2 regions of the Paenibacillus riograndensis SBR5 genome follow, and region 1 is predicted to be linked to the other one. Evidence: riboswitches for the same ligand, from Rfam matches in the RefSeq annotation. Region 1 holds a riboswitch; the other holds the start of a gene.
What was found. A riboswitch is a leader RNA that binds a small molecule or an ion and turns the genes downstream of it on or off. The one in region 1 is predicted to bind cyclic di-GMP.
Positions count from the first base shown of each region.

Region 1 (7,444 bases):
ATGCTTCGTCCGGGTCAGCAGATAGGCTGCGGGATAGGCTACCAGAAGCGAAAACAGCGTGATCAGGAACGCATACCAGAAGGAGTTAAGCATCATTTTCATATATACCGGCGTAAAGAAATTCACATAATTGTCCAGAGTGAGATGTCCGTCCAGATCAAACAGGGAATAATAGACCACCAGCAGCACCGGAGCTATGACAAACAACGCAATCCACAAGTAGTAAGGGATGAGAAAATACGCTTTGCCCTTATTCTTCATGGCTCTCCACCTCGCCGTAAGCTTCCAGACGTTTGTCGAATTCTTCCTCCGTTTCACCGAACCGCATAACATGAATCGCTTCCGGATCAAAATAAAGGCCGATTTCGCTGCCGACCTCCGCTTTGCGCGTGGAATGAACCAGCCACTCATGGCCGGATTCGTCGTAGCAGCTGATCTCGTAGTGCACGCCCCGGAACAGCTGGGAATCCACGCGCACGCGCAGCTTGCCCTGTTCAAGCGCCGCAATCTCCAGGTCCTCGGGACGGATAACGATCTCCACCGCTTCATTGCGTCTTAGTCCTGCATCGACACATTCGAACCGGTGGCCGTTGAACTCCACCAGGTAGTCTTCGATCATGACGCCCGGCACAATATTCGACTCCCCGATGAAATCGGCCACGAAGCGGTTGATCGGCTCATCATAAATATCATTGGGCGTCCCGCTCTGCTCGATCCGTCCGCCGTTCATGACAAAGATCCAGTCCGACATCGCCAGCGCTTCTTCCTGGTCATGGGTCACAAAAATAAAGGTAATGCCCAGACGCTGCTGCATTTCCCGCAGAATATACTGCATCTCTGTACGCAGCTTCAAGTCCAGCGCCGACAGCGGCTCATCCAGCAGCAGCACCTGCGGCTCATTCACGATGGCGCGGGCAATCGCCACACGCTGTCTTTGTCCGCCGGACATTTCATTGATAGCACGCTGCTCGTAGCCTACCAGGTTCACGAAGCGCAGCGCTTCCTGCACCTTGTGCGTGATCACATCCTTCTTAAGCTTCTTGATGCGCAGTCCGAAAGCCACATTCTCAAATACGTTCAGGTGCGGAAACAGCGCATAGTCCTGAAATACCGTATTGACCTGCCGCTCGTTGGCGGGAATGTGGTTGATGATTTGGCCGTTGAGATAAATAGAGCCTTTAGTCGGCTCGGCGAAACCGGCAATCAGCCGCAGAATAGTCGTCTTGCCGCAGCCCGAAGGGCCCAGCAAGGTATAGAATTTACCGCGTTCGATCTCGAAGCTGACGCCTTTTAATACAGGCTCTTCGTCGTCGTATTGTTTGATCACCTGGTCAAAGGAAATAATAGTGCCTTCCGGGGTAGCTATAGCTGACAACCTCCCTTACCTTATGTAATACAATCTATTTTACCCGCTTCTTGCGGGGGACAATCGAAGCGGGCCGGCTCAGCGTGTACAAGCGACAATTCCTCCCATTCTTCGACAACCTTCCATAATATATAGCATAACGGATTAGTCCTATATATGCGATAGCATACACTGTTAAAAGCAGTCCGGAAACTTAACAAGTTCGTAAAATTTATGAACCTCCCGGACTGTTTTGCGGTGCTATAATGAAAACGGCTGAAATCCAATTCATTTTTACCAACCTGAAAGAAGATGACCTCCAATGAACGAAGGATTACAGGACCGTCTGGAGAAATTCGGACTGTCTTTATATATGATACGTGTTACTCTGGCAGCTTCACTCTCCTGGCTGGCAGTACATACGCTGTATGGGGACAGCTATTTATACTTCGCCCCGCTGGCGGCGATTCTGATTACACAGGGGAGCGTCAAGGCCTCTCTGGAAAAAGGGGTTTACCGCATGACCGGCATTGTGCTCGGCGGCATTGTCAGCCTGGTTGTGGGGCGGTTCTTCGATGTAGGAGCCTTTTCCATTCTGCTGATGCTTCTGATCGGCATCGGAGTCGCCACAGCCTGCCGGATCAATATCCAGGCCATCTCCCAGGTCGGTGTAACCTCTGTTCTGGCACTCACCTTCTATAATGATCATTATATTGAGTGGCGGGTCGCTGAAACGCTTATCGGTGTAGTCATTGCTCTAATCATCAATATGATTATCGTTCCGCCCAAGGGGTTCGTCAAGGTTAAAGGCTTGGCTCTGGAAGGCGGACTGCTGCTGGCGGATGCCCTAAGCGGTCAGACCGGCGGCGGACGGGAAGCCATCCAGGCGGGAGACGCCCTGACACGCTCCGCTTCACTGCTGGCGAAGAGCGAGCTGCAGCAGAAGGAGCTGCATTATACCTTAACCCATTACCATTGCCGCAATGAGCTGCGCGGACTGACACAGACAACGGCCCATCTCAAAAAAATCCACTCGTATGTAAAAGAGATCCGTGCGGAAATCGCACTGCTGCCCGCACATTATGCCGCAGCCGACTGGATGGCGGAGGTGGTCACAGCCACCGCAGACTGTATCGCCCTTTACGGGACGAAGACATTGTCGGATGCCGAATGCCAGCGTTCGCTTCCCGAATCGCTGCGCCGGGCGCGCGATCTTCAACTGGCCTGGTTCTCCGAGCTGCAGGGGCAATGCTCCCTCACCTCCATCCGCGATCTCGGCGCGGTGTTCTCCCACCTGAACCGGGTGCTGGAAGAAATCGAGCAGGCCGACTATGTAGTGATGTCAGCCGCACCGCAAAAGGCTAAAGCCGGAGCCGCACACGCTGTACGCTTCATACAAAAGGGACTCTCCCACAAGCTTTAAGCTTGGGAGCGTCCTTTTTTTTTAATTTATCGCTCTCATCTCTCACACTATCAGTTAGCCCTCTGTTTCATGCCCCTTTACCCTGCTTCAAGCCCTACATACTGCCTGTCCAACCTTCCATATTCTCCTGTAAATCTGAAATTCAATAAGCGTAATTTAATTATAAATTCATTTTATTTACAAAAAATCAACAATTACCTACATTATTCAATATTTATAGTCAAAATCAATTATTCCAGTTGAAAATTCGCTACTTAAGTACTAGAATTAAGGTTGTTTGTAGAAGTTATTTTTGGACATCGTACCAGTATTGACCACTTTTTGTCGATTACAGTCGATTTAATTTGTCCCGTACTGAGTATATATCATTGATCTATTCCTAAAGGCAAACTGTCCGAAAGGGCAGGACGCAAAGCCATGGGCCTAAGAGCGCAATTGCTGCATTTATGGCCGCCAGGCTGCCAATAGAGACGCCATTTGGTCGGATATCCCGGGATATCGCATCACGGCTCCATGATGTTCTTTTCTGTACAGATACCATTGATTATACGAAAAAGTGAGGTTACGAGAATGCCGCAGCATACCATCGAACGTTCACGGTACGAGTTCATTGCTTCCATGCTTCTTGGGAAGACCGATCTCTTGAATCTTTACTCTGTGGATCCTCAGACGTTTGGCGGAACAGACGAAGCTAAGAATGGTGTCATCATTATCCAGAATAACGAAATCTTCATCACACCGCCTCTGTCCGGCGGCAAACCGGCTGTAATCTCCGCGATCCATCCTGTGGTGTTGAAGATTAACGGTCAAGTCATCACGGGTCCGACTCCAATTACCTCTGCAGATGACCTTACCTGGGAGATTTGCGAGAAACCGCAATACCAGATTACAGTATCCGATGATAAGCTCAAAGTATACTTTACCCTTTACCGCGCTGAAAGGTATGCCTGGAATCTCGTCAACAATCCGGCTTCAGCCTTTGTTACTGTCCGCGCGGAGATGAACCGGGAAATGCTGTTATCCACCCTCTCCATCGAACAGATTATGGCCGGATTTGATAAGAGCCCTATAGTCAGCAGTCTCAATATCCCTGCGCTTTACGAGGAGCTGAATAATCCTACCTACCTTCCCGTGTGTATTGCTGAAGGCAAGGCTCCTGTGCCAGGGACAAATGCGAGTCTGGAACTGCTGCTTCAGCAGAAAATAGAGAATCAATTCAAGTCGCTGGACGATTCCGCCCAGGAAACAGGCTGCCCGGAATTCTTCATGGTGCAGGAAGGCGAAGTGTTTGCGAAGAAGCTGCCCCCGGCAGAAGGCCTTCCCGGCTTTGATGTATATGGCGGTGTACTTCCGCCGCCGCCGCCGCAGGACCTCACCCTGTTCTCCTCCCCCTGCGCAGCGCTGCTTCCGGGCGGGGAGATCAAGGCCTGCCGCAAAGGCAGACCACGCATAACCGGAAGCGGAACCTTTGTAAAAACAATTGATTTCCCCCAAACGTTCCTCGTTCCGCCTAGTGACAGTGAAGCCGGAGGTACCCTGATGTTCCCCGGGGATGTTATCGCTGCTCATGATTTAAGCAGGAACACGGTTATTGAGGCTTTAGGCAATGTTTATATTTTTGGTGATGTGCGCAATTCCCGGATCGCTGCTACAGGCAGCATATTTATCAGCGGCAAGGTTGCAGACAGTGAGCTGTACGCCGGGGGATATGGGGCCGCACATAACCGCCTGTGCAGCTTCACCGAACTGGTGGCGAAGGAAGTAGCGGGACTGAGGGAAGCCGCCAGACACCTGGCCGAGACGGTCGAGTCAACGGTGCAGACAGTGAAATACGGGCTGGTCATCATGCTGCTGCTGGAGAGTAAATATGCTCATCTTCCCCGTATGATCCGTGATATGCAGGAACTGTTATCAGGCATGAGTACTGATTATCCTCAGGATACCAAAATCCTGAAGCATCTGATGGAGTTTTTTTTGAATCCCGGGCGGTTTACCGACCAGATTACCGATGCGGGTATAGGCTCTTTTCTGAGCCTGTTGAAGAACCTGGCCCAGAGCATCTGCCAGATGCAGGAGGAACGGGTCCGGATCGATATTGCCGGGTCACATGACAGTATTATCAAATCCGGCGGGGATGTCCATATTCATGGAGATGGAGTTTCCCGGAGCAAACTGCATTCGGCTGGCGATATTTATTTTGCGAAGAATAGCTCCATGTCTTCTGATTCCACCATGGAAGCAGCCGGAACGATTCATGCACGCAGCGTCGGCGGGGAATCCATTGGCAAATCGCTGCTCGTTGCAGGCCGGCAAATCATTGCACATACCATCAGTAATGCTTCTGTGACAATAGGCGGGTATTCCCTGGAAATTACTGACCCGATTGAAAATATCGCATTTACGGCCAAAAGCCTGCAACAGAAATTCAGGGGAACGGCATCCTCTTCAAGCGAATAATCAGCGGTACCCTACATATAGCCTTACCGGAAAAAGGTACACATACAGAAAGACCCTGCGGGGCCGAATGGCGGCATCCGGCAGGGTCTTTCCCGTGCTTTTAAGACTCATATTGCGGTCTTTCCATATCGAACGTCCGGCCAACCGCCGCATACGAAGCTCCCGCGAGACGGCTTACCGGCTTCAGCTTGGCCGCATCAATACGTCCGTTATGGATCAGCTCATCCTCTACATGGAAACACAGCACTTCTCCGATGATCATATCGCAGTGTCCCAGCTCGACATGACGCGTAAGCCGGCATTCCATGGCAATCCTGCATTCCTCTATACGCGGAACCCGGACCATTTGCCCGGGCACCGGCGTCAGTCCAGCCAATTCCAGCTCGCTGACGCCTTCCGGGGCGTTGATTGAGGTGTGGTTAATCGCAGCCACATTATCCTCGTCCACGATATGCACCACAAACTCCCCATTGCCCAAAATGTTGCTTGCAGTGTGCTTCATCTCTCCGGTTGCCTTGCGTAGACAGGAGAACATAATCATCGGCGGTTCATCATTCACAATATTAAAAAAACTGAACGGTGCGGCATTCACCACGCCTTGTTCATTGATTGAGGTTACAAAAGCAATCGGCCGGGGGATAATGCTTCCGATCAAAAGCTTGTAATTGTCATGCGCCGATTGTGCTGAAGCCGCGATATACATAAAAACACCTCCATCTAATGTGTAGGACGCCTAACGGCTTTTTTGAAATTAACCAAAACGATGCTGCCCACAATAAGCAGCAGGCCGACCACCAGATTAAGCGTGATCCGCTCATGCAGCAGCACCACACTTGAGCCGATAGAGATCAGCGGAATCAGAAAGGTGAAGGAACCAACCTTGCCGGCCTCCCCTTCCTTGATGAGACTGAAATACACCATCCAGCCCAGGGCAATCACGAACACCGAAATAAACAGCGTGTTCACGATAAAAGCCGCATTCCAGGTTATATCCGACCAGCTCTCGGTCGCCGAACCGGCTGCCAGCAGAACAAGGCCCCCGATCATGATCTGCATGGCGGTCATCCACAGCATATCCACCCGCGCCGCATTGCGTTTCGTATAGACGGTGGCAAAAGCCCAGCTGAGCGCACTGGCCAGAGCAAGCACAATGCCCGGAACAGAGATGCTCCCGGTAAAGCCGCCGATGCTGAGTGAGGCTACACCGAGAAATCCGAGCACGAGACCGGCCAGCTTCAGCCCATACATGCTCTCACCCAGCCAGAGCCAGGCGAAAATGCCAAGCAGCACCGGCTGCAGAAAGACAATGGCGGAGAACAGGCCGGAAGGCACATACTGCAGGCCAATGGTCTGGAAGCCATAATAGAAGACGATACTAAGAAAAGCCGACACCAGATACACCGGCCACAGCCGCCTGAACTGAAGCTCCTTCAGTTTCGGCAAGGCTGCTGCGATCAGAATTACACCGGCGATCACGGTGCGTATCCCAGCAAACAACAGCGGCGGAGCGTAATGTAAAGCGATTTTGGAAAGAGGCCAATTAATGCCCCAGACGATGACCAGAAAGATAAGCAAGGCTATGGTTTTTCTCTGCTGCTGCATTTATTTTTTCACCTCTTGTTCTATTTTCATACCAATGATACAGTAAAACTAGTTATAATTGAAATGAATTATTATTATAAGGGGCATACCAAAACTGTTATGAACAACACTCAGATCCGTTTGTTTGTCAGCATTGCCGAGAGCGGCAGCTTCACGAAAGCCGGACAGGATATGAATATGACCCAGCCTGCGGTCAGCCGGGCCATCTCCGCGCTGGAGGCGGAGCTTGCGGTGAAGCTGCTGCTGCGCGACCGGCGCAGCGGGCTGATGCTCACTGATATCGGCAAGCGTATCCTTGTTATTTTCCGGGAGATCCTGATCGGGTATGACAAAGTGGAGCAGGAAATTTCCGCCGAAAAGGGGCTGGAGAAGGGACTGATCCGCATCGGGGCGTTTCCGGTGGCTTCGGCGCATCTCGTCCCCAAGATTATCCGCTCCATCGCCTCAAGCTACCCAGAGATTGAGATCAGGCTGTACGAAGGGACTGTCGCCGAGGTGAAAGAATGGCTGGAAGCGCGGATCATTGACGTGGGGCTGATCATTCCTCCGGATGGAGACTTCGACTTCGTTCCGCTCTTCCGGGAAAAGCTGTATGCCGTGCTGCAGGACGACCACCC
Region 1 is NZ_LN831776.1:7,543,355-7,550,798, forward strand. It holds gene PRIO_RS31835 (ABC transporter permease) at 1-261, opposite strand, end outside; gene PRIO_RS31840 (ABC transporter ATP-binding protein) at 251-1,375, opposite strand; gene PRIO_RS34275 (FUSC family protein) at 1,668-2,768, shown strand; cyclic di-GMP riboswitch class I at 3,143-3,234, shown strand; gene PRIO_RS31850 (flagellar assembly protein A) at 3,339-5,225, shown strand; gene PRIO_RS31855 (flavin reductase family protein) at 5,326-5,928, opposite strand; gene PRIO_RS31860 (DMT family transporter) at 5,943-6,827, opposite strand; gene PRIO_RS31865 (LysR family transcriptional regulator) at 6,927-7,444, shown strand, end outside.

Region 2 (7,444 bases), 3.1 Mb from region 1:
TCATGGGAGGAAACAAAATTCGTGCACCATTCGTATTCATAAGGCCGGCTCCACCAGGATTCCGGCAAATCATAAATCAGCTTGTCGCGGCGGGCATCGGCATTCACAAAAAAACGCGAAACATACGGATGTGTTGGCATGGCCAGGACTCCTTTTAAAGGAAATTCGGTAGTGAGAGTATATTCAAAAATCGCTGTTTCATGCCAAACCTTACACCGTGATCATCTACAGTTGCTTGACCATAAGCACATGCGGAATGCCATCCTCCATGAAAACCGGCGAACTCGTTACATATCCCAGCCGTTGATAAAAGCCCTCGGCCTGCTTCTGGCCATGCAGCTTGGCTTGCCGGTGCCCCTGTTCAACCGCCATTTTTTCCAGCGTATCGATTATAACGGACCCCAGTCCGCTTTTGCGGTAAGGAGCGCTCAGGCAAATCCGTTCAAGCTTAGCCCACCCTTCCACACTCCTTAGTCTGGCCGTTCCCACAGGAAGCCCTTCCTGATAGAGCAATATATGCTCCGCGTCTTTTTCATGATCATCAAATTCATCTGCCAGCGCCACGCCCTGCTCCTCCACAAACACTTCCCGCCTGATTCTGAAAGCCTCCTGCAATTGTTCTTCGGTGGTCACCCGCTCTACCCGCATGTTCGATCCCGCTCCTTCATTATATCTGCTTAATGCCTGCCCAGAAGATCTCCCAGATATCCTTCAGGCGCCGCCCGAATTCCTCCTGATTATAAAAAAACATCTGCATGGCAATGCCATCCTGTAAACAATAATAAGCCGAGAGAAGACTTTCCGTATGCTGCCGCCGGATCTCCCCGGAGTTCATGCCTTCCTCAAAAACAGCCCGGTAAAATGCCGCTGAGCGCTGCTCCATCATTGAAATCTGCTGCTCCAGCATCTCCTGAAAAAAAGGCGCCGGGAATTGGACACTCCTTTTATAAAAAGCGGTCAGCACCGGGTACTCCACCCTATAATAATAGGTCCGGTATACAATCTCACGCAGTCTGGCCTCTACAGGTGTGCCAAGGATTTCCTTGTACAGCTGGTCAAGAAATTCAATATAATGCCGGGCCATTTCCTGAAAGGCCGCTATAAACAAATCCTCTTTTTTGGGAAAATAGGTCGCAATGGACTGTTTTTTAATCCCTACCAACTGGGCAATCCCCGCCAATGAAGCTCCTTCAAAGCCTTTTTCGGCAAATTCGGACAATGCGGCTTGCAAAATAGCGTGGGCTGTCATTTTTCTACCGCCTCCCTGACGACCGTCAGGAAGAATTATCACATGGCTCCCCCGCATTTGTCAATCCAACCGTACAGACACCTGCTGGCCGGTAGCCATTTAATCTATATAAATATATAATTAAATATTGTAAATTAGTGACTTTAGTACTAAAATGAAGGTTGCAAAAGTTTATATATTTGAATTTTTAATTATGATTCCTTTGCCGGCTTCAGTCGGGTTACATACCTGATTCGGCTAATCATTGATCCATTTCATAACGGCAAACTATCTGAAAGGATAGGACGCAAAGCAATGGGCCTAAAGATGCAAACATCGCATCCATGGCTGCCAGGCTGCCAAGAAGACGCTGAACTGTGCGGGTATCCGTTAGGGTACCGTATCTGCTGCCGGGATACTCTTATGTCCAAATGCCCATTGATTATATAAAAAGGAGCCAAACGCAATGCCACAGCGCACCACCGAGAAAAACGGCATTATTATTGTCCAGAACAACCAGTTCTACATTACCTCCCCGCTGCCCGGCGGCAAGCCGGCAATCCTTTCCGCTATCCCGCCTGTTGTGCTGGAGCTTAATCATCAGCCGGTAGCTGGTCCCGTACCCGTTGTATCCTCCGACCGGGTTACCTGGTCCATACAAGAACCGCCTCCCTATGAGATCACCGTCTCCGACGATAAACTCCAAGCCTTCCTTACCCTGAACCGTGTCGAACAGTATAAATGGAATCTGGTGAACAGCCCGGCGTCGAGCCATCTCGCGGTAAGGGCTGAAATGGACTCTTCCGCTCTGCTGTCCACCCTCGGGATTGAACAGATTATTGCCGATTTGGAGAAAAAAACGATTTCGCAAAACCTGAATATCCCCGCCATCTATGCAGAATTGAATCATCCGACCCATCTGCCGATTTGTGTGGCGGAAGGCAGGCCGCCTGCTGCAGGCGAAGACGCCAAGCTTGATTTGTTTTTTTCCGGGCTTGCCGGAAACCCTTTCAATCCCTTAGAAGAGGCTGCGGATTCCCCCGATCCACTCCGGATTCCCTGTGCCCGGAAAGGCGATGTCATTGCCCGCAAGCACCTTCCCCGCGACGGTGTACCCGGGTACGATGTATACGGCAGTATTCTGCCCGCCGCACCTCCCAGGGATATCAAAGTTGTAGCCAAAGAGGGCACTCTGCTGCTGCCAAGCCATGAAATTACAGCCCTTACAGAAGGCCGGCCGCGTGTGACCGGCACAAAGGTCAAAACTTTCGATATCACAACCGCATATACCGTTCCGGGCTGTGTGAACCGCCATACAGGCAATATCGTCTTCTCCGGCGATGTAATTGTACACCAGGACGTGGAAGACAACTCGATCATCGAGTCCTTAGGGAATGTGTATGTATGCGGCAATGTCCAGAATTCTACCATTACAGCAACAGGCAGTATTTATATACTGGGCAATGTGGGCAACAGCCAGTTGTATTCAGGCTCCTTCGGCGTAACCTACAACCGTCTCTATCACCTCTCCGAGAAGCTGATCGAAGAAGTCAACCTCTTGCGGGAAGCCTCCAGACTGCTGACCTATGAATTACAGTCCCGACAGCAGACGGTAAAGTTCGGGCAGGTCATTCTGCTGCTCATGGAGACTAAATATAAGAAGATTCCCGTCCTGACCCGTGATCTGGAGTCCATAGTTGCCGGCATTAAATATACCTCTCATCCAGACAACAGCCAGCTGCAGCGGATTCTGGACATTTTCTTACGGCCAGCCCAGTTCATCGATGCCTTTAATGATGCCTTGCTGGTGTCGTTATTGAAATTGCTGAAGGATCTGTATACCGGGGTAGCCCGCATGGAGGAAGCCAACGTCTGTGTTGACATCCCCGAGTGCCATAACACCATCATCAAATCAAGCGGCGATATTTGCATTCGCAAGGACGGGACCCTGCAAAGCGATCTGCTTTCCCTGGCAGACATCACCTTCTTGCTGCCGGAGGCAGTCTGCCGGGAATCACAGCTGGAGGCCGGCGGGAACCTGACTGCACCAATAGTAAGCGGCGAATCAGGCGCCCATTCATTGCTAAAAGCCGGCCATAAAATCAGTGTCCGCAAAATGGACGCAGGCAGAGTAACCGTCGGCCGCCATTCCCAAGAGATCACCGGGCCCGTCGAGGACATGATCTTCACCCCGCAGAATCTCAGCGGAGGGGCGGAGTGAGCGGAGGGAGAACGGGTACGAGGAAGTGTCTGCAGCCTAATAAAACCAAGACTCAAACAAAGTGTTGACTGGCTTGTAGATCATTATGACCAGGTACAGCGGGCTGGGGACTTTTACTTTGTTGAGCGAACAGTAGACCGCGGCAATGCCCATGGCCCAGAACAGGAACCATACCAGGCGGTCGCGGGTCCTGCCTTTCCGCTTCAGCAAGGGCAGGTCGATGGCAATACAGCCGGCCGCAATCACAAGAAAAAACAGCAGCATATTGGGGTTCACTCCTTGATATCGTCAACAAAAGATTTGTCTGTAACGCCGATCCGGGTAATCGACACGCTGGCACTGTAATGAACGGGCAGCGACTTCAGGTAATCTTCTCCCTTCCGCTGCTGCAGTTTGGCCCAGGCCTGCGGTTTCGCACGGTAGATCATCTGTCCAAAGCCCATGATATCCACATTGTATTTCTCATTAATCTGCTCAGCTGCCGACTTCATCAGGTAGACTATCCGCTCTTCCGATTTCTTCTCCAGCTCTGTGATGACCTTCTCCGACTCCAGATTATCCCGGCTTTCTACCTCTTCCACATTGCACTCCGCCTTTACATGAATGTAAATATGCGGCTCTCCATTGATTATTTTCACCTTACGTTTAGTGGATGAGTGCAGCGCTTCAATAACAATGGGCCGGCCGTCGTCTCCTATGATCGGACCCGAGCTGTGGACAATATTATTGGAGATATAATTGAAGCCGATCACCTCTCCATCGCTTAACCACCCGATCATCTTGTCCTTCTTGAATACAGCGACACTGCGGTAACGCAAACTGGCCCTGGGGGTACTCTCTTCGAGATTGCTCTTCTTGTCACCCTCTTTAGCATTGCCGGTTATCTCAACTCCGGTCAATACCGGATTTATTCCTTCATAGATCAGATTTTCAATAAATTTGATCAAAGGAACAGCGACTGTCCTGGCGGATTCCTTATGGGATTTATCCATCGCATTAAACAATTTATTCGCCGGCAATTTATCCATCGGGGTAAGAATCTTTAGAACCTCTTTTGCAGTGGTGTCTTTTGCGACCATGACATAGTAATCATTTCGCGGCTCCCGGCTCCGTATCAGCACATCAAGAGTCTCGGCGATACCGGCACGTGCGAGTTCCTCCCCGATCACCAGGACCCGGATATGCCCTTTGTAGCCTGATCTCGAACTGAGAAGACTGTACTGCCGGTCAGCTTCATAAATTGTCGGGACTGTGAAGTCGGATACAACCACTGGTACCCCGCCCCCACCCGTTCCTCCAACCGTCTGTGAGGAAATCGCAGAAGGGATAACTACCTGCATCGTGACCCTGTAGCCGGATTCCGCCTTATCCAGTCCCATTCCCAATATAAAGCCCATTTCATTTAATTCCCTTCTTTCCCAGCAGCCGCTGAGCAGGAAGGGGGCGAGAAGAGTAAACAGCAGCATGAAAAGAGTTCTACTTTTTTTAGGGCTCATAAACATTCCTCACTTAGATGTGCCTTGGCGGTTAGGGTTTTGAATTTTACTGTTTGTCGGTCTTGACTTTAAGAACGGCCAGGGGAAGCGGAAGAGCGAATCCTTCAGATCCTTGGATTGGTATGGACCGATTGGACTCATATACGGCATCCCGAAGGAACGCAGGCTGGCCAAATGCATCACAATGATAAAGACACCGAACAAAATGCCATACAATCCGATAAAGCCGGCCAGGATGATTAATGCAAAACGAAGGATTCTTGCGGCAATGGCCATTCCCGTTTCAGGGATGACAAAGCTTGAAATGGCCGTAATGGAGACGATGATAACCATCGCTGATGAAATAAAGCCCGCTGAAACCGCCGCCTGGCCAATCACCAGCGTACCGACGATGGAGATAGCCTGCCCTATGTTCTTCGGTATTCTCACGCCCGCTTCCCGCAAGATCTCATACGTCAATTCCATCAGGATTACTTCCACGAACGCCGGAAAGGGAACGCTCTCCCTCTGTGCGGCAAGACTGATGACGAGCGTGGTAGGGATCATCTCCTGATGATAAGTAGTGACCGCTACATAAAAAGAGGGGGCAAGCAAGGTAATGAAAAAAGATAAAAAACGGATGAAACGCAGCAAGGTGGCAATATCCGCCCGCTGATAGTAATCTTCTGCCGATTGAAAAAAGGAAACAAAAAAAGTGGGCACCAGCAGGACAAACGGTGTGCCGTCAACAAGAATCGCCACCTTGCCCTCGAGAATTCCTGCCGCGATGGTGTCCGGCCGGTCGCTGTTATACACAGTCGGAAAAGGCGTCGCTGCCTTATCCTGAATAAATTCCTCGATATATCCGCTCTCCAGAATGCTGTCTGTATCAATTTTGTCCAGCCGGCGTTTGACCTCCTGTACAAGATCAGGGTTGGCTATGTGGGTGAGATACATAATAGATACGCTGGTCTGTGTCACTCTTCCGATCTGCAAAGTCTCCAGCCATAGCTGGGGGTCTTTGATTTTTCTCCGGATCAGCGCCGTGTTCGTCCGTAAATTCTCGGTGAATCCCTCCATCGGGCCCCGTACAACCGTCTGTGAGCTTGGTTCACTGACATTGCGGTCCTCCCACCCGGGCAGCCCGATCCGCAGCGCACTTGAGGTTCCATCCACCAGCACCATCACATTGCCGGACAGCAGCTGGTGAACAAATGGCTCCAGGTCACGGGTGACGGATATATCTCCTGCCATCAGAATGCGTTTGTGCAGAAGCTCAAGCTTCTGCCCGGCATCCAGAGCTTTCAGCCGGTCCGGAGTACAGCCTTCCTGTAGCGAAAAAAGTATGGAATTATGCAGCACTTGCGTATCCACAAGGCCGTCTATATAAATCACGGCGATTTGCGTACAAGGATCCGGCTGCAGCTCTTTGATCACCAGATCCGTGCTTTTCCCGAAAAGCTGAACCAGCTGCTGCTGATTTTCCTTAAGACAGGATGACAATGTGGCAAAGTTCGTATCCTTCAAGTCGCATCCTCCACTTTCCATAGACATGGTGTAAATAGTATGATGCAGAATTTGATAATTATCCCTGCCGGCCCCTATTTGAAGCTATGGTGCATAATTGTGGAAGAAATTTGCATGCTAAGAAAAGGGTGAAAAAATGGCTGAAGGACAGCTTGCAGCCGATACGGAGGAATATCATGAGTCTTGAAAAGGACCGGATCAGTTCGGCTCAAATGGTCATACTGGGACTTTTGACGCTTATTGGTGATATGGCGCTTGTATATCCTTCAGTCATGGCAGCCGGCGCCCACGAGGATGCGTGGATTGCCGGGCTCATTAGTATTCCGTTGGGGCTGGCAACCGTTAAATTAATGATATCCGCCGCAAATATCAATCCAAATCAGACAATTATCGAGCTTTCAACCCAAGTTTTAGGAAGATGGGTAGGCGGAGCTGTAGCGGTGAGTTATTTGTTCTTTTTCCTGATGGCTGCATCCGTTTATGTCAGAGAAATTGAAGATTTCATGTGCACACAAATTTATGAGGCGACACCCGGCGGGGTGATCCGCTTCATGGCCATTGTCCTCCTGGTGTACGGCCTGCGGCTGGGTCTGGAGAATCTGGGCCGGTCGGCACAGATCTTTTTTCCTTTTTTTGCCCTGTTTCTGCTCTCCCTGATCCTGCTGTATCCCAATATTGAAATGGACCGGATCTATCCTATTCTGAATACTCCTTTTCCTGATATGCTGCACACCATTATGTACGGTGTATATTATCCGTACGGGGAAATGTGCGTGTTCTTCATGGTTTATCCCTTTGCCCAAAAACACAGCAAAACGAGCCGCGATATATTCATCTCCCTTTTCATCGGAGCTATCGGCCTTAACCTGATTGTGTTTCTTTCTCTGTCGGTACTCGGGCCCTATTTTTCCGAGCATGAATTTTATCCGGCCTATATTCTTGCCCAACGAATCAACATCGGCAATTTTCTGCAGCGGGTTGAAGCACTGTTGG
Region 2 is NZ_LN831776.1:2,766,042-2,773,485, reverse strand. It holds gene PRIO_RS11215 (class I SAM-dependent methyltransferase) at 1-140, opposite strand, end outside; gene PRIO_RS11210 (GNAT family N-acetyltransferase) at 226-648, opposite strand; gene PRIO_RS11205 (TetR/AcrR family transcriptional regulator) at 668-1,249, opposite strand; cyclic di-GMP riboswitch class I at 1,501-1,592, shown strand; gene PRIO_RS11200 (FapA family protein) at 1,695-3,449, shown strand; gene PRIO_RS11195 (hypothetical protein) at 3,486-3,725, opposite strand; gene PRIO_RS11190 (Ger(x)C family spore germination protein) at 3,722-4,945, opposite strand; gene PRIO_RS11185 (spore germination protein) at 4,955-6,472, opposite strand; gene PRIO_RS11180 (GerAB/ArcD/ProY family transporter) at 6,628-7,444, shown strand, end outside.
Region 2: another riboswitch for cyclic di-GMP. It lies ahead of PRIO_RS11200 (FapA family protein); the one in region 1 lies ahead of PRIO_RS31850 (flagellar assembly protein A).